2 regions of the Shewanella khirikhana genome follow, and region 2 is predicted to be linked to the other one. Evidence: predicted binding sites of a transcription regulator. Region 2 holds the regulator's gene; the other holds the start of a gene.

Region 1 (15,078 bases), 1.6 Mb from region 2:
CCCAATAACCGCAGCGGTAGCCGGAGCAGCACGCCCAGACTGGTTACCATCGTCACTTGCGACTGGCGCTATGTTAGCCGTGGCAACCGGATGATCAGCTTCCACCTCGATGGCGTAAAGCGGCGCATGCACCTTGGCAAGTTGTCCCTTACGATAATGCAGGGTAACAATTTTACCTGCTTTCAGCGCGGGGATTTGTACCAGCGCTTTATCTGTCATCACGTCGGCAATGGGCTGATCTTCTTCAACCATATCGCCTTCGTTTACCAGCCACTCGACCAGCTCACATTCCACAATGCCTTCGCCAATATCGGGCAGCAGGAAGTCTTCGACCTGCTTACCGGCACTCGCTGCAACGGCCGTGGCGCCGGGCGCAGCAGGTGTGCCGGCAGGCGCGGCTTCAGCACTGGTTTCAACCGGAGCCGCTGGCGCATCGGTGCCCTCGCCTTCGATTTCAACGGCGTACAAGGGTGCATGCACCTTGGCGATTTCACCCTTGGCGTAATAAAGCTTGCTGACCACACCGGCAAAGGGCGCCGGGATTTGCACCAGGGCTTTGTCGGTCATCACGTCGCAAATGGGCTGATCTTCGGCAATCTGGTCGCCTTCGCTCACCAGCCATTCAACCAGCTCACACTCGACCACGCCTTCACCGATGTCCGGCAAAATAAAATCTTTAATCATACCGGGCTCCTAGAAGTTGACGCTGGCCTTGATGGCTTCAAAGGTCTTGAGCGCATCCGGCATATATTCTTTTTCGTGGATAAGCGGATACGGGGTATCCAAACCACAAACCCGGGCGATGGGCGACTCAAGATACAGGAAGCACTCTTCCTGAATGGTCGCGGCGATTTCGCCGGCAAAGCCACCGGTAAGCGGCGCTTCGTGGTTAATCAGCAAACGACCGGTCTTTTTCACCGACTCGGCAACTGTGTCCACATCCCAGGGAGCCAGGGTACGAAGGTCGATGATTTCACAGGAAATACCTTCTTTTTCCGCCATTTCGGCAGCTTTTTCGACGATTTCCATCTGCGCGCCCCAGGCGAGCAGCGTGATGTCTTTACCTTCTTTCACCACTTCGGCCTTGCCCAGTGGCAGCTCATAATCGCCTTCAGGCACTTCGCCAACGCTGGCTCGGTACAGGCGCTTTGGCTCGAAGAACACCACAGGGTTTTTGTCGCGGATAGACGCCAGCAGCAGGCCCTTGGCCTGATGGGCGTTACGGGGCACAACCACCTTCAGACCCGGGGTCTGGGTGAAATAGGCCTCAGGCGACTGAGAGTGATAATGACCACCGGCAATACCGCCGCCGTAAGGGGTGCGATACACCAGTCCGCCCACATTGAACTCATTGCCTGAGCGATAACGGAACTTGGCGCTCTCGTTCACAATCTGATCGAACGCCGGGAAGATATAGTCGGCGAACTGGATTTCGGCCACGGCAGTGGTGCCATTAGAGGCCAGACCGTTGGCAAAACCGGCAATCCCCTGCTCGGTCAGCGGGGTGTTAAAGCAGCGCCCCTTGCCAAAGGTATCCTGCAGGCCGGAAGTGGCGCGAAACACGCCGCCAAAGTGGCCCACGTCTTCACCGAACACCAACATGGTTGGGTCTTTTTCCATCGCAATGCGCAGAGCACTGTTGATGGCTTGCAACATATTCATTTCAGCCACGGCTTAGAGCCTCCCTGCAGTTTTTGGATAAGCTTGCGGATACTTTTTCACGTGCGCCTTCAGCGACTCCAGCTGCTTTTTCAGCTGCGGCGTTGGCTCATCGTAGACATCCTCAATGATCTCATCGATGCGGGGGGCCGGAATTTTCTCGGCCACTTTAACGGAGGCCAGGACTTCTTCGCGGTATTTCTCGTACATGGTTTCATCGTCGGCTTCGGCGAGCCAGCCTTTATTGATAAGCCACAGCTTGAATCGCTTAACCGGATCGTGCTCACGCCATTTGGCTTCTTCTTCCTTAGAGCGGTAACCGGAAGGGTCATCAGAAGAAGAATGGGCACCGAGTCGATAGGTCATGGCTTCAATCAGCACAGGCGCATTGTGCTCAAGGGCATAGGCACGGGCCTGCTGGGTGGCGGCAAGCACCGCCAGCATATCGTTTCCGTCTACGCGAATGGTATGCATGCCGTAGCCCACACCGCGGCTGGCAATGCCGTTACCGGCAAACTGCTCTTCGGTGGGGGTGGAAATGGCGTAGCCGTTGTTGCGGCAGAAGAAAATCACCGGCGCTTTCAGCACCGCAGCCATGTTCAGACCGGCGTGGAAATCGCCTTCTGAAGCTGCGCCTTCACCAAAGTAGCAAATGGCCACATTGCGCTCGCCTTTCATTTTCAGGCTGTAACCGACGCCGGTGGCTTGTGGGATTTGGGTGCCCAGTGGCGAGGAAATGGTTTGATAATGCAGGGCTGCCGTGCCGTAATGGATAGGCATCTGGCGGCCTTTACCGAGATCTTTTTCGTTACTGAACATCTGGTTCATAAACTGCTCAGTCGTAAAACCGCGATAGCGCAGGGCGGCGTGCTCGCGGTATTGAGCCAGGATAACGTCTTTGTCATCCAGGGCAGCGGCGCTGCCGACGATGGCGGCTTCTTCACCGGTACAGGTCATGTAAAAACTGATACGACCCTGGCGCTGTGCACCCAACATGCGCTCGTCCAGCACCCGGGTGAACACACAGGCGTCATAGATGCGCTTGGCAAGGGCTTCATCGATTTGCGGGAGAACGGCTTCCTCGTAAGGCGTACCGTCGGCCTGAAGGATCTTGAGAATGGGGATGTGCAGCGACTCCCTGTCGAGGAAGGAGACCTTATGCACAGTCTCTTGGTTTGTTGTTGCGTTGCTCATATTCTGCTCTTGTTATCATTGTGGCCGGACACAACCTGGCCTGTATGTAAAACGCGGGATGAACATTACGTTAACGTAAACTACCTGACAATCATTACACTATGACGGGGGACAAGTTTCCCCCGAATGCATGTATTAATTGCTTTACAGCCTTATTCCACGTGTGGATTTACCGCGGGTACCAGCATGATCACAGTGCGCTGGCCAATAGGCACCTTGGCATTGGGGAACACCACAGCTTCGGTTTCCTGCTCAATCAGTATGTCCTTACCGGCCTGACGGGCAATCACATGGCCACGGGGGAAGGCAGTAAAGTTTTCTACATCGGTGCTGAAGGTAAATTCAAAGTCGTCGGCTTCTTTATTAATGACCCTGCAAACCTGATAGAGGTTCACCTGAGTGGCATCAAAGGCCGGCAATTCCAGCGGCTCAGCACAGATAAGCCGTTTAAACATTTCGCGGGTGCTGTCGAACTTGCTCATGTCGTTCTGCCCCATGGGATACACCTTGCCAAGCTCTATGGTAAAGGCGTCGGCGCGGAACAGTTCCGATGAGAAATAACTGAAAGTAGTGGTAGGTTCGTGGTGGAACAGCACTGTATCAACGCCACTCGCCGCCAGGAACATGATTTGCTCACCACTGAAGGCGCGGCCTGGGCGATAGGGATAGATAGCAAACTTTTCATGCTTGGAGCCACGGATGGCGGTGTGCAAGTCGTAATGAATTCGCTGTCTGCCTGCGCCGATTGCCGCGCCTTCGCTGAAGAACCGAGTGACATAGGCCTCAAGCTTTTTGGCTCTTACCCGCTCCGGGTTTGACAGCCCGGGGCCACGGCTGTGCTCACCGCTAAAAAGGCGGTTCATGTTTTCATCTACGATGCGGGTGCCATTGTTGATGGCGGCCGGGTTTCCAATCAGGAACAAAACCCGCTCTTTTACCTGCAAACGCCCTTCCAGCAGATCCCGAATAAGGCCGTTACAAAGCTCAATGGGCGCAGTTTCGTTGCCGTGCACCCCGCTCGAGAGCACCACATCTTTTTGGCTGTTGCCGGCTGCCGGTTCAAACAGCAGTACGCCGGTATCCCAAAGGCTTACTTTGGTGTGGCCATGCAGAAGTTGGGGGGCGATGGGGTTTAAGTGTTCAGGATTGGACAGGGTGAGATGCAAAAAGTCTTTGCAGCCTTGCAGTAGGTTAAGCACTTGGGGTCTCCTTTCTCTGAGGAAGGGGCGAAGACAGCTTCACGCCTTCCCTAAGGCTTTGCTTGCTGATAACCGCCTGTTGGCCGGACATTACAGCCGAGCAGCCAGACAACTGTTAAGCAGTCAAACCGGCAGCAATCCGTGAGGCCATGCAGTTTTTTGTGCCAATACTATCACAGCTATTTAAGCCTGATCTCAATCATTTAGCCATTGCCACGCCGCAGTTGATAACAAAGCCGCCTCGCCCTATTGCATTTACGACAAAGTTTCATCACAATTTAGCCGTCCAGACATCCATAGAGGTTTCCATGTCACAATCCAGTTCATCATTTGCCACCTTCGGCGCCGGCTGTTTTTGGGGTGTAGAGTATTTTTTCCGGCAGATCCCGGGCGTGATCAGCGCCACCTGCGGTTACATGGGCGGTAACGACAAATATTCCCGCTATGAAGATGTAAAGAAAGGCATCACCGGCCATGCCGAAGTGGTGCAGGTTGAATTCGACCCAAGTCAGGTGAGCTTTGACGATTTGCTACAGGTGTTTTGGAAAAACCATAACCCAACCAGCCTCAACCAACAGGGCGGTGACATAGGTACCCAGTACCGCAGCACTATCTTTTTCCACGACAAGCTGCAAAAAGAACAGGCAGAAGCGTCCAAACTCGCCCTCGCCCGCTCTGGCCGCTGGGGTAGCCGCCACATAGTGACTGAAATCGTACCGCTGCAAACCTTCCACGTGGCCGAAGAATATCATCAGAATTATCTGGATAAGAACAACCTGCCCAGTTGCCATATCGAGTATTGAGTAGATGTAGCGCCAAGTGTGCATCCAAAGATAAAAAAACGCGCCATAGGGCGCGTTTTTTTATTGTGCAGCAAAGCGTTTAGATTTTAATGGCCTTGAGCGCCGCGCCGAGAATAGCCTGTGCATCGGCAATCAGCTCACCCAGATGAGCCTCGCTGACAAAGCTTTCAGCATACAGCTTAAACAGCGGCTCTGTGCCCGATGGCCGGGCGGCAAACCAGCCTTTGTCGGTGCACACCTTAATACCGCCAATGGCAGCATCGTTGCCCGGGGCCTTGGTCAGCACCGCGGTTATCTCATCACTGGCAACAGCGGCTGCCCCCAGGGTTTCAGCATTCAGCGCAGCAAACTTGGCCTTCATCTTGGGGTTCAGCGGGCTATCGATACGCTTATAGAAGCAGCGGCCGTGCTCGGCAACCAGCTCTTCGTAACGCTGGGCAGGCGTTTTACCTGTCACGGCAAGGATTTCGGCCGCGAGCAGCGCCAGAATGAAGCCGTCTTTATCGGTACACCAGGTAGTGCCATCCATTTTAAGGAAGGCTGCACCGGCACTTTCTTCACCGCCAAAGCAGACACTGCCATCGGCCAGACCATCGACAAACCACTTAAAGCCCACCGGCACTTCCATCAAAGGCACCTGATGGGCGCCGCAAACCTTGTCGATAAGTGAGCTCGACACCAGGGTCTTACCCACAGATAAGGTTTTGGCCCACTGGGGTCTGTGGCCCAGCAGATAGTCGATGGCAACGGCCAGATAATGGTTCGGATCCATCAGGCCAGTGCCCGGGCATACGATGCCGTGGCGGTCGTAGTCAGGATCGTTACCAACGCAGATATCAAATTTGTCTTTATGTACCAGCAGGCCGGCCATCGCATGGGGCGATGAGCAATCCATACGGATTTTGCCGTCTTTATCCAGGGTCATAAACCCGAACGTTGGGTCAACGCTGTGATTAACCAGAGTGATATCAAGCCCATACTGTTTGGCGATCGGCTGCCAGTAATGAATGCCGCTGCCACCCAGTGGGTCAACCCCAATACGCACGCCAGCTTTGGCGATAGCGGCCATATCCACCACTTGCGCAAGGTCGTTCACGTAGGGCGCTATCAAATCTTTATGCTTTAAAAACGGCAACATTTGCGCAATGCCGTAGTTAACCCGCTTCACACCGTCAAGGGCGTGCAGCAGATAGTGATTGGCACGCTTTTCAATCCAGCCGGTGATCTCGCCTTCAGCCGGGCCGCCATGGGGCGGATTGTACTTGATACCCCCGTCCTGGGGCGGATTGTGGGATGGCGTGATGATAATGCCATCGCAAAGAGCAGCGGCATTGCTCTGGCCACGATTGGCGGCAACAATGGCCTGGCTGACCACAGGCGTTGGGGTAAAGCTGTCATTGAGCTGGGCAATCACGCACACATGGTTGGCAACCAGCACTTCAATGACCGACAGGTAAGCAGCCTGCGACAACGCATGGGTATCCATTCCCAAATACAGGGCGCCACCGATCCCGGCCTGAGTACGCCAATCCACCACGGCCTGTGCGATGGCCAGAATGTGCTGCTCGTTAAAACTTTTATGGAACGCGCAGCCACGGTGGCCAGAGGTGCCGAAGCTGACTTTCTGGGCCGGATCGTTTACATCCGGTACCAGGCGGTAATAGTGGCTCATCAGTTTGGGGATATTAACCAGATCCCCTTGCTGGGCGGGCTTGCCCGCGCGGTCATGGATTGCCAAGACGTGTAATCCTTTATTCAGTCATCCAAAACGTGTGGCTCATTCAGGCCAGTGCCAATTCGCCGAGGGATTTGGCGCGCACCGGATCGCAGCCAAGCTGCAACAGCGCTTCTTCCAAAATGGTGCGCTTTTTAGCGGTATTGTTATTGGTGGTTACCCAAAAACCGCTGCAACCAATCTCTTTCGGGTTGGCCGATTTACTGGCCTTAAGCAGTGCCTCTTTGGAGGTGGCAAAGTAGAGGCGATCGCGGCCCTGGATTTGCAACACCTGCTCGAAACGGCCTGGGGCGGCGGCGTGCAGGCACTCCAATGCGTACAGGAAGCGGCCTACGGCGCCTTTTTGCGCATCGAGGCTGGTTTCGCTGAGCAAGTTGGCAAAATCGATTTCGGCGCTCTTATCTGCACTCGCATCCGCGCTTGGCTCAGCGCTGCGAACAGTAGCGATATCTGCTGATACGGCCGACACCTGAGCAGCCACTGTGGCAGCTACTTGAGGCTTGGCGGTAACCGCATCGGCCACTTTTGCCGCAGCCGGGGTTTCCATGCTGGGCTCACTGATATCGACGGGGGCAGCTTCGGTGATTTCGGCGACCGACAGTCCCAGCAGACGCCTCAGAATGTCGGAGGCACTCTCGCCAATACGTTCGGTTTTGCCGGCTATGTAGCGATAGAGCTCTTCATCCACTTCTATATATTTCATCACCAATGCTTTCCTTTTGTATTCTCTGGCGGCTTTCTTTGAAGCCGACTCGCCGAAGAAAGCCCAGTGTAAGCCACTCCAACAGATTGATAAAGCGCTCCAAATTGAAAAGCGTGTCCAAGTTCGGCTAACTTGGCGGCGCCCGGGTTTAAACGGGTAAAAAATAGCCGCGCAGGCCAGCATCAGGCCGCAAACAGGGCGAAAATTCCAGCGCGCCTTGAACCTATCCGCCCCAAAAGGCAAAATTGCCCTCCTTTAATTCAGCCGCAACAGGTAACAGGCGCAGGATATGCAAGCCACAGAGCACCAGTTACAGGCATCACAGCCGCAGACAATTAATTACAGCACCCAGGGGCAAGGGGAAGATGTCATCCTCATCCATGGGCTGTTTGGCGATCTGGACAACCTTAAGGGCCTTGGTCAGGCGCTGGAAGAGCACTACCGGGTCACCCGAATCGATGTGCCCAATCACGGCCAAAGCCCCCATTGGGATCACATGGATTACCCTTCCCTGAGCCAGGCGGTGATTACACTGATGGATGAACTTGGGATTGAGAAAGCCCATCTGGTGGGTCACTCCATGGGCGGTAAAATTGTGCTCGCCACCGCCCTTGGCCACCCAGAGCGGGTCCGGTCTGTCGTGGCCGCCGATATTGCACCGGTGGCCTATCAGCCCCGTCATCAAAAGGTGTTCGATGCCCTCACCTCGCTGCCGTTGGATGGCAGTGTCGATCGCAAAGCTGCCCTTTCCCATGTGCTTGGCAAAGGGGTGGATGAAGGCACGGCGCAGTTTCTGTTAAAAAGCCTGCGCCGCGCCGATGAGGGGTTTTATTGGCGGATGAATCTGAGCGGCCTTATCAGCGCTTACGATGCGATTATTGGCTGGCCTTTTGAAGATAAACACTTTGATGGCGCAACCCTGTTTATCCGCGGCGAAGACTCAGATTACGTCAGCGCCGACCACAGGGATGCGATACTGTCGCAATTTCCTAAGGTGCAGCTTAAATCCATTGGCGGCGCCGGGCATTGGCTGCATGCGCAAAAGCCCGCCATCTTTAACCGCCTGGTGAAAAACTTTCTGGACAGCCAAAGCCCTGAGGCGCTTGGGTAAAGGCTATAGCAGGCGCTAATATGATGTGATATATTCGCGCCTCCTTTTCAAGACCGGGTTTTTCGCCCACACCAGGACACGAACGGAGTAAGCCTCGATGTTAGCTCAGCATATGCAGCAGATTGAAACCTTGGGTCTGAATCTGTTTTTTGCTGCCATATTCTTTTTCATCGGTATGGCTATCCATGATGTGCTCAAACAGGGAAACGTGCCTAAATTCGGCCGTTATATTGTTTGGTTGGTGCTGTTTTTGGGCTGCGCCGGTTTTATCGCCAAAGGTATCATCCAGATGACATGGGAAGGTGCCGGTATAGGTTAACTCGACAATGGCAAAAGAAGCAGCAGACAGAACAACAATCGATCTCTTTGCCGATGAGAAGCGCCGTGGACGTCCAAGAAGCAATCCTCTGCCCCGTGAGGCGCAGCTGAGGATTAACAAACGGAACCAGATCCAACGGGACAAGGCAAAGGGCCTGAAACGAATAGAGTTAAAGGTGTCACAAGATTTGTATGACGCCTTGAACGAAAAGGCGCTGGCCAGTAACATCAGCCGCAGCCAATTAATCGAATGCATTCTTAAGCAGGTTTTTGACGATTGAGTCAAAAGTCGCAGATGACGCGCAATCGCAACTGATATTTAAAGGAAAGACAATGGCTACTGTAGGTCTTTTTTTCGGCAGTGACACAGGCAACACCGAAGCTGTCGCCAAGATGATCCAGAAAAAATTGGGCAAGCACATGGTAGATGTCAAAGACATCGCCAAGAGCACCAAGGAGCAGATCGCTGATTTCGATCTGCTGCTGTTCGGGATCCCAACCTGGTACTACGGTGAAGCTCAGTGTGACTGGGATGACTTCTTCCCTGAACTCGAGCAAATCGATTTCACCGACAAACTGGTAGCCATTTTCGGCTGCGGCGATCAGGAAGATTACGCCGAGTACTTCCTCGATGCCATGGGCATGGTACGCGACATCGTTGAAGCCCGTGGTGGCATCATCGTTGGTCACTGGCCAACTGCCGGTTACAACTTCGAAGCCTCCAAGGCGCTGGTAGATGACGACCACTTTGTGGGTCTGGGCATCGACGAAGACCGTCAGCCAGAGCTTACCGAAGAGCGCGTCGAAAAATGGGTTAAGCAGGTATACGAAGAGATGTGCCTGGCCGAGCTGGAAGACTAATTCCAGACTCCCACAATATCAGCGGCGCTTTGGCGCCGCTTTTTTATCGGTGATTTTCACCCCTTAAGCCCGTACGCAGCGCCTTGATGAATAACGACACTCAAGCAACCCGTCCAAGCCACTGGGACATCTTTTGCGCCGTCATCGACAACTATGGCGATATAGGTGTCACCTGGCGTTTATCCAAGCAGCTTGCCCGTGAATACGGCATTGCCGTCAATCTGTGGGTGGATGATGTAAACAGTTTTGCCCATATTCTGCCGGGGCTTGACCCAAGCATCCCAAGCCAGCTGTTCGATGGCGTTACCATCAAGCAGTGGCAGCAGCCGCTTAGCCTTCCCTTTATTGCCGGTGACGTGCTGATTGAAGCCTTTGCCTGCGAGCTGCCCGATGAGGTCAAAACCGCTGTCAGCAGCGCAGCCAAAGCGCCTGTGTGGCTCAATCTTGAGTATCTAAGCGCTGAAGATTGGGTTGATGGTTGCCACGGCCTGCCATCGTTTCAGCCAGGCGGCATTAACAAATACTTCTTTATGCCGGGGTTTACCGAGAAAAGCGGCGGCCTGATTTGCGAAAAAGACCTGTTTGCAGAGCGCGATGCCTGGCAGGCTGATTCCGCTAATAAGCTGGCACTGTTTAAAAAATTGGGCCTCACCGGCATAAACGCCGACGACAGGGTTATCAGCGTTTTTAGTTATGAAACCGACGCCCTGCCCGCCCTTTGTGAACTGCTCGCTAAAAGCGATAAGCCAGTACATATGCTTATTCCAAAGGGGCGCAGCTTCAACAGCCTTAGCACACTACTGCCTTGCCCTGTGGCCGAGCTGACTGCCGGGATGCAAATCCGTGACCGAAGCCTTTGTATTCACGTGCTGCCAATGACAGATCAGCAAGGTTACGATCGGCTGCTGTGGAGCTGTGATTTCAATATCGTTCGGGGCGAAGACTCCTTCCTGCGGGCCCAATGGGCAGCCAAACCCTTTATTTGGCACATTTATCAACAGGAAGAAGATTATCACCTGGTAAAATTAGAAGCTTTTATGCGCCTTTACTGCGATAATCTCGACTCTGAGATTGCAGATTGCTGGAAAAATCTGAACCTTGCGTTCAACCAGCAACAGGCGAGCGCAGTGCAACAGCACTGGCAAACTATCGAATCTTTCGCTTTGCCGCTGTTGGCCCATGCCAAACAATGGCCAATCGATGCACTAAAGACGACTGATCTGGCTTCGCGGCTAGTGCAATTCGTCAAAAAATAGTTAAGATACCGCCTTAAAGTAAAACGCCCAAGATATAGGAAATTTAGTAATGAAAACTGCTCATGAAATCCGTCCAGGTAACGTGATCATGTTTAACGACAACCCATGGGTTGTTCAGAAGACTGAAACCACTCGTTCAGGCCGTAACGCTGCTATCGTGAAAATGAAGCTCAAGCACGTACTGATCGACTCTTCTACCGAGACCACCTTCAAGGGTGAAGACAAGATGGACGTAATCGTTCTCGAGCGTCTGGACTGCACCTACTCTTACTTCGCCGATCCTATGTACGTATTCATGGACGCCGAGTACAACCAGTACGACGTAGAAGCCGATAACATGGGCGACGCTGCCAAGTACATCGTTGACGGCATGACCGAAGAATGCCAGGTAACCTTCTACGAAGGCAAAGCCATCTCTGTTGAACTGCCAACCACCATCGTTCGCGAAGTGGGTTACACCGAGCCAGCCGCCCGTGGCGACACCTCTGGTAAAGTGATGAAACCTGCCAAAATCGTTGGTAGCGATCTGGAAATCATGGTTGCCGAATTCGTTAAAGAAGGCGACAAGATTGAAATCGACACCCGTACCGGTGAATTCAAGAAGCGCGTAAACTAATTACCCTTCTTTGAAGCAAAAGCCAGCCCAGTGCTGGCTTTTTTGTTGCCCGAAACCAAAGCAATTCAAAGCGCCGTGCGAGCCTGCAACAGCGATTAAGCTCTCTCTTTGACCTCTGGCCTATTCGTGAAGCATCAGTATCTATAACAAGCGGCTGCGTGGCCTTTTAAGCGCGCACCTAAGTGACTATCAAGCCTCTTAAGCTCGTCCCGTCTTTGCGCCCCAGACCAATCAGTACCGCCGTATAGGCCATACCGCTATCCAGCCATTGATGTTCGCCAAATATCAGACATAAAAAAACACCCGGCAAGCCGGGTGTTTAATGTGAGTTGCGCGATACGCCTTAAGCGAGCAGGATAAAGCCCACAAAAGCGAAGGCTGCGGCAATCAGCGCATAGGGCAGCTGAGTCACTGCGTGGCTCACCAGATTACAGCCAGAGCCCTGGGCGGCCAGTACGGTCGAATCTGAGTAGAAACACGCCTGGCTGCCGAAGGAAGATGCTGACAGCAGCGCACCAATCACCAGCGCAGTATCGGCGCCCACAGCATTGGCAAGTGGCATCACGATAGGGATGGTTACCGCAAAAATCCCCCAGCTGGAGCCGGTAGCAAAGGCCAGCACTGCCATCGCCAGAAACACCACCGCAGGCAGCATCTTGGCGGTCATGTAAGGACTCAGGGTATCGATGACATACTGAGGCAGCAGCAGCTGATCGCACACATCCTTAAAGATAAAGGCGGCGATTACAGTGCCAATGGCTGGCAACATGCTCTTAAAGCCGTCAATCATCTGATCCATCATCTCAGACAGTGGCATCAGCTTTTGTACCGCGTAGTAAGGCAGAGTGACCACCAAAGTCGCCAGCAGGCCTTTCCAGACGTCGATATCGAAATACACGGTGAAGGCAACCAGCAGACCCAGCGGCACCAAAAAGTTGTGCAGCTTACCTTGCTTGTCGGCATGCTCGAACTCGTCTTCAATGGCTTTTACGGCGTACTCGTCAGAGGTTTGCACTTCTTCCCAGTCAACCTGCTCTTTGGCAGGCTCGCCCTTGGCAGCAGCAAGTTCCGCTTTTTTCATCGGGCCGATGGCAGGCACGACGCCAATCACAACCAAAAGCACCATGATGACCGCAAGCCAGGCGTACAGCATGTAAGGGATAGCCGACATGTACACGCTGATGGCCTCGCCTTCGGCGGCAACACCGTTATCTACCAAGAGGCCACCGAAAAACACGGCCCAGGTTGACAGCGGCACCAACACACACACGGGCGCAGCGGTGGAGTCCACCACATAGGCCAGCATTTCGCGGGACACTTTAAATTTGTCGGTTACGCGCTTCATGGTTTCACCCACGGTCAGCGCATTGAGGTAATCGTCGATAAAGATCACCAGACCCAACACAAAGGTCATAAACAGCGATGATTTACGGCCTTTGGCCAGCAAAATGGCTTTTCGGCCGAAGGCCAGCGCGCCGCCGGTACGCACCAGCAGTGCAATCAAGGCACCGAAGCTGCCACACACCAGAATAAGCCAGCCAATGGTTTCATCCTGCATCACCTTCAAGGAGGCATCGGCAAAGTTGCCGAGCACAGAAGAAGGATCCAGCAAGAGCAAACCGGCAATGGCGCCGATGATCAGAGCAAGAATTGGACGACGCAGCCAAATGGCCAGCGCCAGCACCACCATGGGTGGGATCAGACTTATCGCTGTCGGTTCAGACATGCAAACAGGTCCTCTATCAGGGCCCAACAGGGGCAAAAGTTTTTGGGTGCCGGCGCCCAGAGGACCTTATTCACTCCCGGGCACCGAATTCGCTGCTTTATTATGGGCATACCGCCAGTCGGTCAGGTTACTGCTGCCGCTTTTGTTCGTGCCTGGGTAAAAACATCGGGCAGAAAAATAATGTGCATCGTCCGACCAGTCAACCAGAAATTCCATTCAAGTGAACATTTTTTTAAAAACTCGAATGAAACCTATAAATATTCCTTTAATTTAAATAAGTTAGATATAAGCAAAAGAAATGAATTTCACCTTGCTTATGCGAATATCCATGCGTCCAAAGCGCCGCTTTCGCCGCGGCGGTTAAATTCAGCCGCTTGGTCGCCGCACAGTCCACTGGGAAAGCACATCACGACAAAGACCTCATACCAAAAGCCGATGAAAACCTGGCTAAGAAACCTTAAACAACGCCTGGTTTTGGTAATGCACGCTTAAAAGCACCACCAAAACAGCATATATCTCTTTTTTAACAGCTTAAATACCGAATCAATCAGGATATTTTACTGAAATATTTTCATAAATTTTGAGATTATCCTCTTTTCGCACTTTGGGAATTTGGGTATTGTGATTGACCGCGCGGCACACTTATGTCGGCGGCCACATTGACAATATCAGGCACAGCACCAGACAGGATCCAGAGGTAACGGATGCATCCCATCATCAAGTCCAACAAATTAGATACCGTTTGCTATGACATTCGCGGACCGGTACATAAAGAGGCCCGTCGTCTCGAAGACGAAGGCCACAGGATCCTGAAACTCAACATTGGTAACCCGGCCCCATTCGGCTTTGAAGCGCCGGAAGAAATTGTCCGTGATGTGATTCTGAACTTACCCAGTGCCCAGGGCTATTGTGAATCCAAAGGCCTGTTTTCGGCCCGCAAAGCCATAGTGCAGCATTATCAGTCCCAGGGCATTTTCGGGGTCGATATTGAGGATATCTACATCGGCAATGGCGTGTCCGAGCTTATCGTGATGGCGCTGCAGGGGCTGCTTAACAGCGATGATGAAGTGCTTATCCCCTCACCCGACTATCCACTGTGGACTGCGGCCGCCAATCTCGCCGGTGGCAAGGCGGTACATTATCGCTGTGATGAAGATTCCGACTGGTTTCCGGATCTTAACGACATCAAAGCCAAAATCAGCCCGCGCACCCGCGCCATCGTGCTGATAAACCCCAATAATCCCACCGGCGCCGTCTACTCCAAAGAGTTGTTGCTGGATGTGGTTGAGCTTTGTCGCCAACATTCACTCATCCTGTTTGCCGATGAGATTTACGACAAAATCCTCTACGACGATGCCAAACACATTCCGATGGCAAGTCTGTCGGACGACATTCTTACAGTGACCTTCAATGGCCTGTCCAAGGCCTACCGCGCTGCGGGCTTCAGGGTCGGCTGGATGATGCTCTCCGGCAACCTTAAAGCCGCTAAAAGCTACATTGAAGGCCTGGATATGCTGGCCTCCATGCGCCTTTGTGCCAACGTACCCAATCAGCACGCGGTGCAAACCGCCCTGGGCGGCTACCAGAGCATTAACGAGCTGATCCTGCCAAACGGCCGCTTAAGTGTGCAGCGTGATACCTGCTTTGAATATCTGAACAGCATTCCCGGCGTCAGCTGTAAAAAGCCCAAAGGCGCCCTGTATGCTTTCCCCAAGCTCGATGCCAAACGCTTTAACCTGCGTGACGATGAGCGCCTGGTGCTCGACTTATTGAAGGAAAAGAAAATTCTGCTGGTTCAGGGCAGTGCCTTTAATTGGCCGGAGCCGGATCACCTGCGGGTGGTGTTCCTGCCCCACAAGGAAGATTTGGAAAAGGCCCTGATGGCTTTTGGCGAATT
Region 2 (15,078 bases):
ACGCACGCCCAGAGTGTGGCAGATGGCGTAGGTCAGCTCAGCGCGATTGAGGGTGTAGAAGTGGAAGTCCTTCACCCCTTCGCGGGCAAGCACTTTCACCATATCGATGGCGACGTTGGCACCCACCAGCTGACGGGTTGCAGCATCATTTTCCAACCCTTCAAACTGGCGATGCAGCCACCCTGGCAGTGACACATTGGTCATGGCGGCAAAGCGCTTGAGCTGAGTGAAGTTGGTCACCGGCAAAATGCCCGGCACGATTTCCACGTCGATTCCAGCCGCCACGCAGCGGTCACGAAAACGCAGATAAGACTCCACATCAAAGAAAAACTGGGTGATGGCGCGGTTGGCACCGGCATCGATTTTCCGCTTCAGGTTCACCAGATCCGCCTGAGCATTGGCCGCTTCGGGGTGAACTTCTGGATAGGCGGCTACCGAAATATCAAAGTCGGCCACGCTCTTTAGCAAACGCACCAAATCGGCAGCAAAACGGGTTGGCTTGGGGCTGCCCGCAGGCAAGTCACCGCGCAGGGCAACGATATTGCGAATACCGCTGTTCCAGTAATTTTTAGCCAGAGCCAGCAGCTCTTCGTCGCTGGCATCCACCAGAGTCAGGTGCGGCGCCGCCACCAGCTTGGTTTCATTTTGAATACGCTCAATTACGCCGTGGGTGCGGTCACGCACCCCTGAATTGGCGCCATAGGTCACAGACACAAATTTGGGATTCAGTGGCTCGAGGCGACGGATGGAGTTCCACAGGATCTGTTCCATCTCTGGGGTTGAGGGTGGGAAGAATTCAAAAGACACATTGATATCGCCGACTTCAGCCAGATTCTGGTTCAGCGAGTTTGCATGTTGTGCGTGGTGAAAAGCCATTTTAAATTCCCTCAACTCATCAAATGGACGTTTGGACGTCTATATGGCTATATACTAGAGATTCTGGGAGCTAAGTCAAGTTAAAAAATGACCTTGTTTGCTCCATTTCGCCACAAAATGGTGAAAAAAACACAGGGACTCAAAAGAGTCCCTGTTATTCAGTAGGTTACGAAATCAATCCTGTAAGAGATCCCGGCAGATATGCACCAGATCTGACTGGACAGCCGCCGCAGTAACTTCACGGCCAGCGCCCGGACCACGAATAATCAGTGGGTTACCCTGATAGAAGGCACTGCGGATCACGAACACGTTGTCGCCGGGGGTGAGATTGGCGTACGGGTGCGCCTTGTCTACCCACTGCAGCCCTACTTCGGCGGTCAGCTTGCCACCGGCTTTGTCCAGCGCGGCTATGTATCTGAGCACCTTGCCTTCGGCAGCGGCAGCGTGCAGCGCATCACTCATGGGCGCGTCCAGCTCATCGATTCGGGCCAGGAAGGTATCCAGCGGAAGCTCCGCCAGCGCCTGCGGCACAGGCGACTTCACCTTGATGTCGTCAAGCTCGAGATCGAGACCGATTTCACGGGCCAAAATCAACAGTTTGCGCTGCATATCCCGGCCGGAAAGATCGTCACGCGGATCCGGCTCAGTGATCCCAAGGCCACGGGCCTCAAGTACCAGCTCAGAAAACGGACGACTGCCATCATAATGTTCAAACAGCCAGCACAGGGTACCGGAGAAAATACCACCCACGGCTTCAACAGTGTCGCCGCTGTTATGCAGGTCGTTCAGCGCGTGCTGCACCGGCAGGCCGGCACCGCAGCTGGCGTTGTAACGCCAGTACAGACGGCGATTACCCAGCTGTAGCTTAAGGTCGCGATAGAACGGCAGCGGACCCGAGCCTGCCAGCTTGTTGGCACTGACCACATGAATGCCACGGGCAAGAAATTCAGGGTATTGCAGGGTTAGACTGGCGCTGGCGCTGATATCCAGTGCCACCAGCTCATCGCAATTGAGGGCCGACAAGGCATCGAACAACTGCTCGTACTGCCAGTCGGTGGCGTAGTCGGCAAACTCGCTCTTCCAGTTATCCAGATGCACGCCGGTATCGCTGATGTAGGCGCGGGAGGAACTCACCAGGCCCACCAGTTCGACTCTGGCCTCGAGTTCGCGGCACAGGCTGGCATGGGAGCGGCGGAACAGATCCACCCAGGCTTCGCCGATATTGCCCACCCCCAGCAGCACCACACCGATGCGCTTACGTGGCCCAGCGCAGCGGCGATGCACCTTTTGAGTGAGCAGGTTAACCTGACTCTTTGGCACCAGCGTCACCAGACTCAGACCATCCTGATACAAAGGCCTGGCTTCACGGCTGAGCAGCCTGGCGAAACTTCTGCGATAGAGGATGGCGTCGGCGCTCACCAACGCCACCAATCCATGGTCGGTATTCACCACCACTTCGGCGATGGCGAAAGCATCGGACTGGGCTTTAAGGAAACTGCTGACCTGCTTTTGGTTTTCCACCGTGTAAGCCAGTTCCAGCTTGCCACGGCTGTTATGCCAATGGGCGAGCGGCGTCAGGCCAGCCTGCTGAGCGGCAGTCACCAGGGCTTCAGCATCGCCATCCAGCGACAGGCTGAACAGCGCAACTTCATTCAGATTGGTCACCACAGGCGCACTGGCCTGGGAGCTGGTGGGGGCCACCAGAGTAAAATCGGTATGGGGCGCGTAGCTTGAACGTACGGCCATGCTCACCTGGGTGTTGAACAGTGGCTGCAAGGTGCGGCTGTGCAACACAGGCGAGCCCAGACGTGCCAGGCGGTCAGCCTCAGCCAGCGACATACTCTTGAGCAGCTTGGCATCATTAATCTTGTTCGGGTCGGCGTTAAACACCCCTTCCACATCGGTCCAGATAGTCACCCGGTCGATATCGGCGAGGCTGGCAATCAGGGTTGCAGAAAAGTCTGAACCGTTGCGGCCAAGCAGCAGGGTTTCACCGGCAGGATTTGCACAAATAAAGCCTGTGATAACAATGCGTTCATTTTCATGTTCGGCGAGCATAGCTGCCACTTTTTCGCGGGATTCCTGCTCGCGGATATTGGGCACAGCACCTTCATCGGCTACCAGAATGCTGCAGGCATCCACATGGCTTGCTGCCACTCCGGACTCACGCAACAGCGCTGCCATCAGCCTGGCTGACCAACGCTCGCCAAAACTAACCACATGGCTGGTTTGATAATCGTTGAGGGTTTCCAGCGACAAGAGGCTGACCAACTGCGCCTTATCGGTAGACAGGCGCTCACGCAGATGGCGGGCCTGCTCGGCGCTGAGCAGCTGTTCAATCAGGGTCTGCTGATAGCTTATCAGCACCTGCAATTCTTCCTGCCACAGCTCTTTGGCATCGCGCAGCGAAAGCAGCTTATACAAAAAGTTGGTGGTTTTACCGGCGGCAGACACCACCACCAGATCGTCGCTGTGCCCCTGGGTCAGCAGGATATGGGCCACGCGGCGGTAACAGTCAGCATCGGCCAGACTGGAGCCACCAAACTTATGCAAATGACAACGCGCCATCACTGACTCCTATTTAACAGGCTGCTACGGCAGCCAGGGCGGCCTTGATGTCGGCCACTAAATCTTCTGCATCTTCAATCCCCACCGACAGGCGCAGCAGGGTGTCTTTAATTCCGGCCTCGGCGCGGGCCTCTGGCACCATGGCTCTGTGGGTCATGGTTGCGGGTACGGCAATCAGGGATTCCACTCCGCCCAGGCTTTCTGCCACGCTGAAGTGTTGCAGCGATTCAAGGAACGCCACCACTTCTTTTTCGCCGCCCACCAGCTCAAAACTCAGCATAGCGCCAAAGCCTTTTTGCTGTCTTGCGGCAATTTCATGGCCAGGGTGGTCGGCAAGCCCCGGGTAGTAGACCTTGCTCACCTGCGGGCTGTTTTTCAGCACTTCAACAATGCGCTGGGCATTGGACTGATGCTCACGTACCCGCACACCCAGGGTGCGAATGCCGCGCAGGGTCAGGTAGCTGTCGAAGGCGCTGCCGGTCAGCCCCAGGGTGTTGGACCACCAGTGCAGGGTCTCGCCCAGCTCGGCGTCCTTGGCAATCACGGCGCCGCCAACCACATCGCTGTGACCATTGATGTACTTGGTAGTGGAGTGAATAACTATGTCAGCACCGAGCAGCAACGGCTGCTGCAAAATCGGCGACAAGAAGGTGTTGTCCACCACCACCAGGGCGCCCACCTCGTGGCTGGCATCGCTGATGGCCTGAATATCCACGACCCGCAGCAGTGGGTTGGATGGGGTTTCAAGCCATACCATCCGAGGCTTTTGGGCAATGGCGGCCGCCAATGCAGCCTCATCGGTCTGATCTACAACCGCCAGCTTGAAGGCGCCTTTGTTGGCGAGATTGGTGAACAGACGATAGCTGCCACCGTAACAATCGTGGGGCACAACCAAGAGATCATCCGGCCCCAGAAGGCTGGTCACCAAGGTAATGGCGGCCATGCCGGTACAGGTCACAACGCCGGTCGCGCCTTGTTCAAGTTCAGCCAGGGCTTCGCCCAGAATACAGCGGGTCGGATTACCCGAGCGGCTGTAGTCGAACTTGCGCGGATTCTTGTGGCCATCGAAGGAATAATTGGTCGACAGATAAATGGGAGGAACCACGGCGCCATGCTGGGTGTCGCTCTCGATGCCCTGACGCACCGCGATGGTGGCTGCTTTGCGCTGTGTCATTCTGTGTTCCTCCGGATAGTCGACGACGGAAATAAAGATGTCTGGACGTCTAAATTAACTCAAGCGGACGCCAATCGTCAATAGGCATCGAGACGTTTAGACGTCCAAACATCAGGAAATCTACTGATGTTTGGTGCGTTTTCGCAGCAATAATTTGACTGTATTTCGTAAGGGTTTAAAATCTGCTGCGAAATTTGGATTTAACAGGTGAGTCAATGACTGAATGGAATGGCGAATACATCAGCCCTTACGCTGAGCACGGCAAAAAGAATGAGCAGGTGAAAAAGATCACCGTTTCCATTCCTTTGAAAGTGTTGAAAATCCTGACAGACGAGCGCACCCGCCGCCAGGTTAACAACCTTCGTCATGCCACCAACAGTGAGCTCCTGTGTGAGGCTTTCCTCCACGCCTATACCGGCCAGCCACTGCCAAACGACGATGATCTGTCCAAGGATAAGCCCGACTCTATTCCTTCCGAGGCCAAAAAGCTGATGGATGAGATGGGCATCGAATGGGAAGACATGGAGTAAGCCTCCCTTCCACACTAGCACAAGGACCCCGCCGGGTCCTTGTGTCGTTTCAGGAGCTGGTAAATGTTGTCCGATCCTCTCACTCTGGTGCTGGCGCTGTTAATTATTTTCAGTGGTGCGCTAATCCAAAGCCTGATTGGTTTTGGTCTTGCCGTGGTGGCAAGCCCGCTGCTGTATCTGGTCGAGCCCGAACTGGTGCCAGTGCCTGTGATTCTGATGGGCTTCTCCATTGCCCTGCTCACCTTACTGAGAGAGCGCAGCGCCCTTGAGTTTTCCGGGCTGCAATATGCGCTGCTGGGGCGGATCCCCGGCGGACTTTTTGGCGCAGCATTGCTGCTTGCCGCGCCCACACCGGTACTTGGCCTCGCCATCGCCACTATCGTATTTTTGGCGGTAGCCCTGAGCCTGCTGCGCCTGAGCGCGCCCATTAACCGCGTGACCCTGTTTGTTGCCGGCACTGTCTCCGGCGTGTTTGGTACCATCGCCGCCATTGGCGGGCCACCGATGGCAATACTGCTGGCAGGCAAAGACCCCGGCAAGTTCCGTGCGGCCCTGTCCGCCTTTTTCATTTTCAGCTCGCTGATTGCCTTGAGTATTCTGGCCTTTGCCGGGCTGGTAACCGAAGCTCAGCTTTGGTGGTCCGTTACCCTGTTGCCCGCGGTCGTTGCCGGTTATTGGGTTGCTGGTAAACTGCTTGGCAGAGTCGATAAACAAAAAACCAGAGTCGCAACCCTGGTTTTATGTAGTCTCAGCGCCCTGCTGCTGACACTGAAGTCCCTGGCCGAGCTCTGAACTTAGGTGCCGTCACACAGTTGGCCGTTAAAAGTGATATGAGCTCTGCAATACGGCGCCGACGGTGTCATTGTCGCCCCACATCCCGGTGAGGTCGAGCTTGAAGCCTTCGCCAATCTGAAAACCTGTGCCCACCGAGTAAATATCGGCAGTCATATCATTCAGATCCTGGCGATAACCAAGCCTCAGCGACAGCCAGTCGAGCGCTTGCCATTCTCCGCCAAAACGCCAGTATTTGGTGCCTTCAAGGCCGACAAACTTTTCGTTGTCGGTCAAATCCAAATCGGTGCTCAGCTGCCAACTGGCGGTGGTGTAAGCGGCACCCAGTGTCACCATGGGGCCAGCGCGGTATTTAAGCTGCACCCCTTCCGACTCCACGGTTTCCAGCTCGCGCTCGATTAAATTACGCCCCACCAAGCCCAGGGTCAGGCCACGCATCGGCATAATGGCAAGACCGGCATCCAGATTGAATCCAGTGTCATCGTTGCGGTAATCGTCGCTGTCGAAGTCGCCCGCATCAAAGTTGTTGGCACTGACGGCGTAGTTGAAGCTGTCGAGCCGCTGCAGCTTGGGGGTCAGGCCGATGGTGACCGGCATATTCACTATCGACAGTGGCATGCTGACCGAGAGCGCCAGCTCCGAAGAAGCACCGGCAATCACCCGCCCCTGGGAGGTCAGGTCATCGAGCTCAGGGGGATTCATGGGGTCGAGGGTTTCCAGCAGTATCAGATCGGTATCGCTGATATCCGCCACCGCGACGCCATCGAGATAACTGCGATAATACACGCCCCAGCTCATACCCTTGGTGGGCATGGCAAAGCTAAAACCGATACCGGCCGAGGCATACGCGGTGTTGCCATCAAGCCCCTTAAGGTCAGCCAGTAGTGCAGCGCGGTAGGTATCTATGGCATCCACATCGCCGTTATTGATGGCCGCATCCAGGCCGTCGTAGTTATCTTCGAGGGTGTCGAACTTATCGGACATATTGTCTTTGTCCGACACCTCGGCCCCAAGCACAGGGATCAGCAGGCCAAAGTCCCCTTCGGTATAACCAGGCAACGACAACAGCGCCGGATTCATCCAGGGGGCCGCCTCCAAGCTGGCCGACGCCACACCAGTGCCGCCCATGGCGTCACTGCGGGCCTCAAAAACGTCCTGCGCGCACAATCCATACTGGCTGAACATCAGCCCCAACGAGGCTGCCACGAGCTTTGTTTTCATCCCTTTCTCCCCCCGGCATCGTTCTTTTACGGCATACAGCAAGCCTCCTAAAAGCGTAGTTCAGCCGTGGGGGATTGGCGGAAAATTTACGCAAAAAAAGCCCGCAAAACGCGGGCTTTTGGCTGAATCGATTCAAGCGGTCAGGACAGGTAAGATTGACCGGCATAAAGGATGAAATGCCGCAGTGCCAGCACCCCAATCAGACTGGCGCAGGCTGCGGTTACCATGGCGCTGCGACCATGTTTACCGCTGAGGCGCATCAGCAGTGGCACCCCAAAACCGATAGCCACCACCCCAATCCAGAACACGGCGGCCCACAGCCCACCGGAGAGGGATGCCAGCGCCGCTGCCGCCGCGCCGCCTTTGAAATACAGCGCAGTAAACAGCATAAACAGGAACAGCATTTCCATGCCCATCACCGGCAATTCAAAGGCGTGCTGCCGCTCAAGGTCGCCCGCAGGATCTCCAGAATTGTCGCCTGAAGCCTGGCTGGTATGCTTATCGCCACCAAACATGAGTACCGCCAGCAAGCTGTTGGCCGCCGCACCTGCCGACAAGCCAGACACCAAAAACAGCGCAGGCAGCACCGCAGTATTGAGCATAGGATAGGCATTCATCGCAGAAATCAGGAAACCTGTATAAGCCCCCACCACCAGCGACAGCACAAAGAGCGCCCCTTCCAGCGTGCCGCGAAGCTTGCCAAGGCTATCGGCAAGGCCGCCGAGGAAGCCCAGACCACACTTTGGCAGCTCATCTTTGAGAACCACCAGCGCATAGGCAAAGGTCAGCGGAATGTAAGCCAGGAGCGCTATCACCCCAATCGACATCACCGAGCTTAAGTTGTAGTTAATCAGGATCAACCAGAAGTGGAACGGCTTGGTCAGGTCAAACACCAGACACAGCATCCCAAGGCAAATGGCGATGGGCGCAATCAAGGCGGCGGCCTTGAGCACGGCGCTTTCACCCAGGCTCTGACCGCTGCCCTGGGTTTGGCCGCGATACCAGCGCAGACCTATCCCCATCAGCAAACTGCCCGCCGACAAACCGGCCATAAAGAGGTACACCGCAATCACCCAATGCCAGGTAATGCCGTCGTACTGACTCATATCACCCCAGATATTGTTCATAATCAGATACCTCCACGCTTGGCTGGAATACGGTACAGCCTGGGTTTGGTGCCAAGATGTGTCTTGTCCTGATAGCTCACCTTGGTGGCCAGCAGTTTGGACACCTCGCTGGCAGGGTCGGCCGCATCACCGAAGCAGAGCGCATCAGTGGGGCAGACTGTGACACAGGCGGGTTGCTCACCCCGGGCAAGACGGGTTTCTTTACAGAAGTTGCACTTGTCCGCGACCCTGGTTTCAGGGTTCATAAAGCGCACCTTGTAGGGACAGGCTGCCACGCAGTACATGCAGCCCACGCACTTATCGGCCTTGATGGACACAATGCCATCGTCGCCAACATAGGCGGCACCGGTTGGGCACACCTTGACGCAGGGCGCATCCTCACACTGCTGACACGACACCCGGTTGTACTTGAAGTGCAAATGGGGCGCCTCGCCAAAGGGGCCTTCGATGCGCACCTGCAATCGGCTTACGCCATCAGGTACCTGATTGATGCTGCGACAAGCCACGCTGCAAGCCTGACAGCCGATGCACTTGTTCTCGTCGTGCACCATTACGTATCTTTTGCTCATAGTCCGGGCCCCCTTATGCCTTTTCCAGGATCACACCCGTGGTGTGCACGTTCATGCCGCAGATAGGCGCCGTGATATTGGGCAGCAGGTTTCCACAGTGGATACCCTTGCCGCTGGCGCGCACCAGCTCGCGGTTTTTCGAACCAAAGCCCATGTAAGCAAACACGGTATCCGGGCGGATGCCCTTGGTGACCAGCGCCTTGCCCTCTTCCACGCCCACGCTGGATTTAAGCCGGATAGCATCACCATCCTTGATGCCCAGCGCCTCGGCGGTACTGGGGTGCACCCATACGGCGTTGTCCGACATCAGATTGGCCAACATGGGGATATTGTGGGTAGCACCATTGGTGTGCACCGCCACCTTGCCCTGAATGAAGTAGAGCTCATTGGGCTGTTTTAAGGTCACCGGCCGGTATTTGATGCCGCCGCGGCCCGGGGCCATGGCTTCCACCTTGGGGCTCACCAGCTCAATCTTGCCGCTGGGGGTTTTGAACTTGAGCAAGCTGGCGTAACTGCCGTCTTCATCCGCGGTATGGGCGCCGGGATAGGCCGCCACAAACTCCTGCACCATGGATTTTTCACGCAGCATCAGCGGCTTGCCATAGCTGACAAAGCCCTTTTCCTTGATGTGATTCAAAAGCGCCACATCCTTGTTGGCCTGCAGCAGTTGCAGGGTTTCCATGGTCTCCCAGGGGTAGTACTTGTCCATGCCCATCTCAAGACCCAGCTCGCGGAAGATTTGCCAGGACGGCTTGGTGTCGCCAATCACGTCCACCACCCGCTGACGCACGTAGTAACCGGGGCTCTTGCCGGACTTGTCGCTTATCTCTTCGTCGCGCTCAAGGTAGGTAGACTCGGGCAAAATCAAATCGGCCCAGGCGGCGGTTTCGCTGATATACACATCCACCACGGCGACAAAATCGAGCTTTTTCAGCGACTCAACCACCTTGGCGCGGTCGGTCATGGTTTGCATCGGGTTGGTACGGCACATCACCCAGCCACGCAGCTGATAGGGTTTGGCCTCCAGGGTTGCATCGATAACCGACTGATAAATACCGCCTTCGCTCCACATCATGGCGTACTGCTCATCGACCTGATCGATGCGCTTTGCTGTTGGCTTGGGCATGTCGGCCACGCCGGGTTTACCCAGCACTGGCGCTACGGCTTCACCGGCAAGCTTGTTGTACCCGGCCGCCTTCTGGCCAAAGTAGATACCGCCCTTGCGCTCAAAGTTGCCAATCAGCACGTTAGCCGCGTACAAGGCCCGGCGCATATCAAACTCTTCCGGGGTGAAGGTGGCGCGGTGGCCAAAGTCCACCACCGCATGGGGCGCAGCCTTGGCAAATTCGCGGGCAATACGGCGAATATCGTTGGCGGGCACATCGGAAATGGTTTCTGCCCACTCGGGAGTATAGGCGCTGACTTCGGCGGCAAAGGCCTCGAAGCCTTCCACGTAGCGCTCGATAAAGGCCTTGTCGTAGAGGTTTTCGCTAATCAGCACATGGCACAGCGCCAGCGCCACCGCCACATCAGAGCCGGGGCGAATGGCGTACCATTCATCGGCCTTGTCGGCCACGATGGAGAAGCGTGGCTCAAACACCACCAGCTTGGCACGCTTGTCGGTTTGCGCCTTCATCATGGCGCGGGTTTCGGACATATTGATGCCTTCGTAAAGGTTATGGCCGAAGTTGATGATGTATTTGGAATTGCCCAGATCCCGCTTCACCTTGCCACCGAACATGGCTTTGGCGGCCACCACATAGGCGCCTGGGCAGGTAGATGCGTGGGTAAAGGTATTGGGGCTGCCAAAGGCCTTGGCGAAGTGGAACAGATGGCCCGACAGCGAACCTGACTTGGACGAGAAGGCCACGGCTTCGGCGCCATGTTCACGGCGAATTTGTTCAAGCCGCTTTGTGAGGATGCCGTAGGCTTCGCTCCATTCAATCTCCTGCCACTTGCCTTCACCGCGCTCGCCGACACGTTTCAGGGGTTTTACCAACCGCTGTGGGTCGTACAGCAAGCTGTGGCCGGCGCCGCCACGGGCACACACCTTGCCACCAAAGGATTTGGCTGCCGCGTTGCCTTCGATATACACGGCCTTGCCATCCAGCACCCGCGCCGAAATCGGGCAACGGGTGGAGCACATTTCACAAATACTCGGAATGGCTTTTTCGCTGCCACTGAGGGGCTGTGCCCCCATGGCTGCCAGCGTCCCCGGCAGCGCTGTGGCCAGGGCGCACCCCGCCCCGGCCGCACCGGCACCTTTGAGAAAGTCGCGCCTGCAGAGCTCTATCATGGTTTCCTCCAAATGCCCAAAGGGCAGAATGGGATTAGCGTTATCGTTCTTCTGTGGCGAATGGCGTGCATTCACCGGCTAATGCCATTGTCTGCAGGGTGTGTGGGCGGGGGTATTGTGGAAAACCACATAGCGCGCCCCTTTGTGATACAGGCAACACTAAAAAGCCCTGTAAGCGCGGGGGCTCAGGGCTTTAGGGCATGCTGCCTCGTAAAAGGAGGCGTTTTTGGAGGCTTGGGTGTCAGTCGTGGCTGAACCTGGTGGTCAGTCGTGGCTGAAAAGGTTGAGCAAATCAGCCAGTACCGGGCTGATACTCTGATGTGCTGGATAGCAAAGGCCAATCCGCCGCTGCATCCTTGGTCCTTTGAAGGGCACAGTCGCCAGGCTTGGCGCATCGGCAATCAGACCATCGGGCAAAAAGCTCACCCCAAGGCCTGCCACCACCAGCGCCAGCACCTGTGACTTGGTTTCGGCTCTGGCCACCAGATTCAGACTCATGCCGTTGCAGGCAAGCAGGCCGAGGGTCTGCTGATGGGCCTCGCAGGGCGGGCATTCGATAAAATCATAGCCACTCAGCATCTCGGGCGTGGCGGCGCCGCTCGCTTTGGCGGCCAGCACCAACGGATGATCTTTGGGGGCACAAAGCACATAGTCTTCGTCCCACAGCGGCACAAAAATCTCATCTTCGTGGCGCAGGGCATCCAGGGTCAGGCGACAATCGGCGCTGCTGTGGTAATCCACCAGTTCCAGATCCAGCCGGTCAATGTGCTGATGCAGCTTGCCAAGAAACTTCCCCAGCGGGCCGCGGCCAAGGTCCGGCATCAGCGCAATTTTCAGTTTGCGGCGGCTGGCCTTGGCTTTAAACAGCGCCGGCAGAGATTTGGCTTCTTCCACCAACCTAAGCGCCAGCGGATACAGGTAGTGAGCGCTCTCAAGCGGCTCCACCCCTTTTTTGCTACGCACAAACAGCGGCCCCTCCAGGCTTTCTTCCAGCTGTTTAAGCCCAGCCGACAGGCTCGGCTGACTCACATGGCAGCGCTCTGCGGCGGCGGTAATGTTCTTCTCTTCGAAGATGGCGATAAAAAATCGCAGCAATCTCAGTTCAATCATCCGTTACCCATTCTGTTATCCGGCTTTTCATCCATAGCCCATACCTATTATATCCAGCCAAAATAAGTATTTTTCAGCCTTTTGCAGGGCAAATATACTGGCCACCAACCAATATACTGGCCTGAACCCCAGGCTAAAGCATGTATCAATAGGATAAAACGATGACTAATTCTACATCACAGAGCAAACCACTGACAGTGATCACCGGCGCCTCTTCGGGCATTGGTGCCGCCCTCGCCCGCACCTTTTCGGCAGCCGGTTTTCCGCTGCTGTTGCTGGCCCGTCGCCTCGAGCCCATGCAGGCAATGGCGCTGCCAAACACCCTGTGCAAAGCCGTGGATGTTACTGACATAGACGCCATCAAGGCCGCCGTTAAGGATGCCGAAGCCGAGTTTGGCCCTGTGGGCTGCTTTATCAACAATGCCGGCGTGATGCTGCTCGGCGAAGTGCATCGTCAGGATCCAGCCGAGTGGCAACGTATGCTGGACATCAACGTGATGGGCGTGCTCAACGGCATTCATGCGGTACTGCCAGAGATGAAGCGCCGCAAAACCGGCACCATTATCAACATCAGCTCCATCGCCGGTCGCAAAACCTTCCCTAACCACGCGGCTTACTGCGGGACCAAGTTTGCGGTGCATGCTCTGACCGAAAACATCCGCGAAGAAGTGGCTATGGATGACGTACGCCTTATCACCATCGCCCCCGGCGCGGTGGAAACTGAGCTGTTAAGCCACACCAGCGATGAGAACATCAAGGCTGGCTATGAGGATTGGAAAACCCACATGGGCGGCGTACTTGCTGCGCAAACCGTGGCCGATGCAGCCCTGTTTGCCATGAATCAACCACAGTCCGTTTGCATCCGTGAAATCGTGCTGGCCGCCACCCGTCAGCAGCCCTGATCCACGTTTATTTGACTGCCGCCCTCCCCTAAAGAGGTAGTTAAGGGGAGGGTGATGTTCAAAAATGTCACAGAGATCACACGCCCTTAACCATTGTTTTCCGCAAAGATTTAGCAAAAGCTTAAATACGAAATCACTATTTTTCTTACACTTACACACATTTCATTAGATTTTTTTCAATGAAATTTTTATCAATTAGATAAATTTCATGGATCTGATCCAGTTCAAATTTCCTTATCGCACCCTTTGTTAAATTTTAGGCAACAGGAAAACGAGGGAGCCAGGCTCCCCGCTCAGGGAAGAAAATCAGCCAACCCGCGAAAGGAAGATGATGATGAAAACCACCTACTCAATTGGCCTCGGATTGCTCCTTGGCCTGATCCTCGGCAGCAGCGCCCTGGCAGCCGACGGCGGTAACCCCAAGAAAGGCAAACACCTCTACAAGAAAGAATGCAAGGCGTGCCACAGCAAGGGCGACGCCGCCGGTGAACTCACCCCTATGACCAAGACTATGGCCCAGTGGGACAGATTCTTTGAAAAGGATCTGCACAAGGGCAAGCCCGAGGTCTTCCAAAAGCTGTCTGAGAAAGATCTGAAGGATATTCAGCAGTTTCTCTATGACCACGCGGCCGATTCCGACCAGCCACAGACCTGCGGCTAAGCGGCATCAGCCCGGCGGCTAAGCCTCGCCCGTAAATAACGGGCAGATACCAGCAAAATATTCCCGGGTTGCGGGACAGATGGGGCAAGCCCCAGGGCCTCGTACAACCCAAATTCGACCGGAACAACCGGTCAGGAGTGTGAGTATGCGTACCCTTATCTCTCTGGCAGTGGCAAGTGCACTGGGATTCACTCCCCTGCTGTTTACCCCTCAGGCGTTGGCGGCTGACACCACGGCATCCAGCGATCAGGCCAAAATCGAGCGACTGCAACAAAAAATCGATGAGCTATCTGAAGAGCTGGCAGACCTCGACAGCCGGGTAAACAAAACCGAGCGTCACACGGCGCTGGACCGAATTACCTTCAGTGGCGATTTTCGCACCAAGGCCCACTCACTGCACTACCGGGACGTGACCTGGAACCCCGGCATCAAGATGAATTTCGACGACTTCGGTCGCCGCGCCATGGCCGGTGAATATGGCGATCCCATGGATCCGACCTCTCCTCTGGGCAAAATGATGACCGCCAATCCCGACATGGCCGCCGCCTTTATGGCAGGGCAACTCTCGGGGGTTATGCCCTGGGCCCTTGGCAGCAAAAACACCTACGACATCGACAACGATCTCTATTACACCACCCGGCTGCGGCTCGATATCAAGGCCAAGGTATGGGACAACGTCAACTTCGCCGGTCGCCTTGCCATGTACAAAAACTGGGGCGACTCCACCGGGGTACAGGTATTTGATTCCTGGCGTTCTTTCTCAATGGATGGCACCAACTCAGGCAACACCAGCGGCGACTGGCTGCGGGTAGAGCGGGCCTACTTCGACTGGAAAAACATCGGTGACAGCGAGTTTTACCTGTCTATCGGCCGTCGCCCTTCCACCTATGGCCCACCGTCCCATATCCGCGAAAACGAACAGCGCGGTGGCACCCCATCGGGCCATCTGGTGCACTTTAATTTCGATGGCGCCACCCTGGGTTATAACCTCGGTGAAATCACCGGCATCGAAGGTCAGGTGGTGCGCTTCTGCTACGGCCAGGGCTTTGAATCCCAATGGGGTAATGGCGAGCTGTTTGGCAATCTGCTGACCAAGGACACCCACCTTGGCGGCTTTAATATCGATGTGATTAATGACGGCAACCACTTCCTGCAGCTGACCCTGTTTGGCGCCAAAGACATCAACGATGGCTTTAAGGGCACCATGGCCTTCCCCAACGAACTGGCAGCCATTTTCGCCCCTACCATGTAC

The links. Region 2 encodes MetJ, which represses methionine synthesis genes. Its sites were predicted from a motif close to TAGACGTCTAGACGTCTA; they were not measured.
Region 1: the regulator MetJ is predicted to act here: its motif matches at 4,332-4,349, upstream of msrA (peptide-methionine (S)-S-oxide reductase MsrA).

The regions. Positions count from the first base shown of each region.
Region 1 is NZ_CP020373.1:1,578,083-1,593,160, reverse strand. Features, by position in the region: gene STH12_RS06905 (dihydrolipoyllysine-residue acetyltransferase) at 1-684, opposite strand, end outside; gene STH12_RS06900 (alpha-ketoacid dehydrogenase subunit beta) at 694-1,671, opposite strand; gene STH12_RS06895 (thiamine pyrophosphate-dependent dehydrogenase E1 component subunit alpha) at 1,675-2,853, opposite strand; gene astE (succinylglutamate desuccinylase) at 3,006-4,052, opposite strand; gene msrA (peptide-methionine (S)-S-oxide reductase MsrA) at 4,361-4,855, shown strand; gene pgm (phosphoglucomutase (alpha-D-glucose-1,6-bisphosphate-dependent)) at 4,935-6,593, opposite strand; gene seqA (replication initiation negative regulator SeqA) at 6,637-7,293, opposite strand; gene STH12_RS06870 (alpha/beta fold hydrolase) at 7,628-8,404, shown strand; gene STH12_RS06865 (DUF2788 domain-containing protein) at 8,502-8,723, shown strand; gene ybfE (LexA regulated protein) at 8,731-9,003, shown strand; gene fldA (flavodoxin FldA) at 9,056-9,583, shown strand; gene earP (elongation factor P maturation arginine rhamnosyltransferase EarP) at 9,670-10,839, shown strand; gene efp (elongation factor P) at 10,889-11,455, shown strand; gene STH12_RS06840 (Na+/H+ antiporter NhaC family protein) at 11,799-13,181, opposite strand; gene STH12_RS06835 (pyridoxal phosphate-dependent aminotransferase) at 13,886-15,078, shown strand, end outside.
Region 2 is NZ_CP020373.1:4,791,534-4,806,611, reverse strand. Features, by position in the region: gene metF (methylenetetrahydrofolate reductase) at 1-876, opposite strand, end outside; gene STH12_RS21045 (bifunctional aspartate kinase/homoserine dehydrogenase II) at 1,051-3,444, opposite strand; gene metB (cystathionine gamma-synthase) at 3,458-4,618, opposite strand; gene metJ (met regulon transcriptional regulator MetJ) at 4,834-5,148, shown strand; gene STH12_RS21030 (sulfite exporter TauE/SafE family protein) at 5,212-5,940, shown strand; gene STH12_RS21025 (conjugal transfer protein TraF) at 5,968-7,161, opposite strand; gene nrfD (NrfD/PsrC family molybdoenzyme membrane anchor subunit) at 7,302-8,288, opposite strand; gene STH12_RS21015 (4Fe-4S dicluster domain-containing protein) at 8,291-8,857, opposite strand; gene phsA (thiosulfate reductase PhsA) at 8,871-11,153, opposite strand; gene STH12_RS21005 (LysR family transcriptional regulator) at 11,418-12,263, opposite strand; gene STH12_RS21000 (SDR family oxidoreductase) at 12,425-13,165, shown strand; gene STH12_RS20995 (c-type cytochrome) at 13,497-13,826, shown strand; gene STH12_RS20990 (DUF3373 family protein) at 13,972-15,078, shown strand, end outside.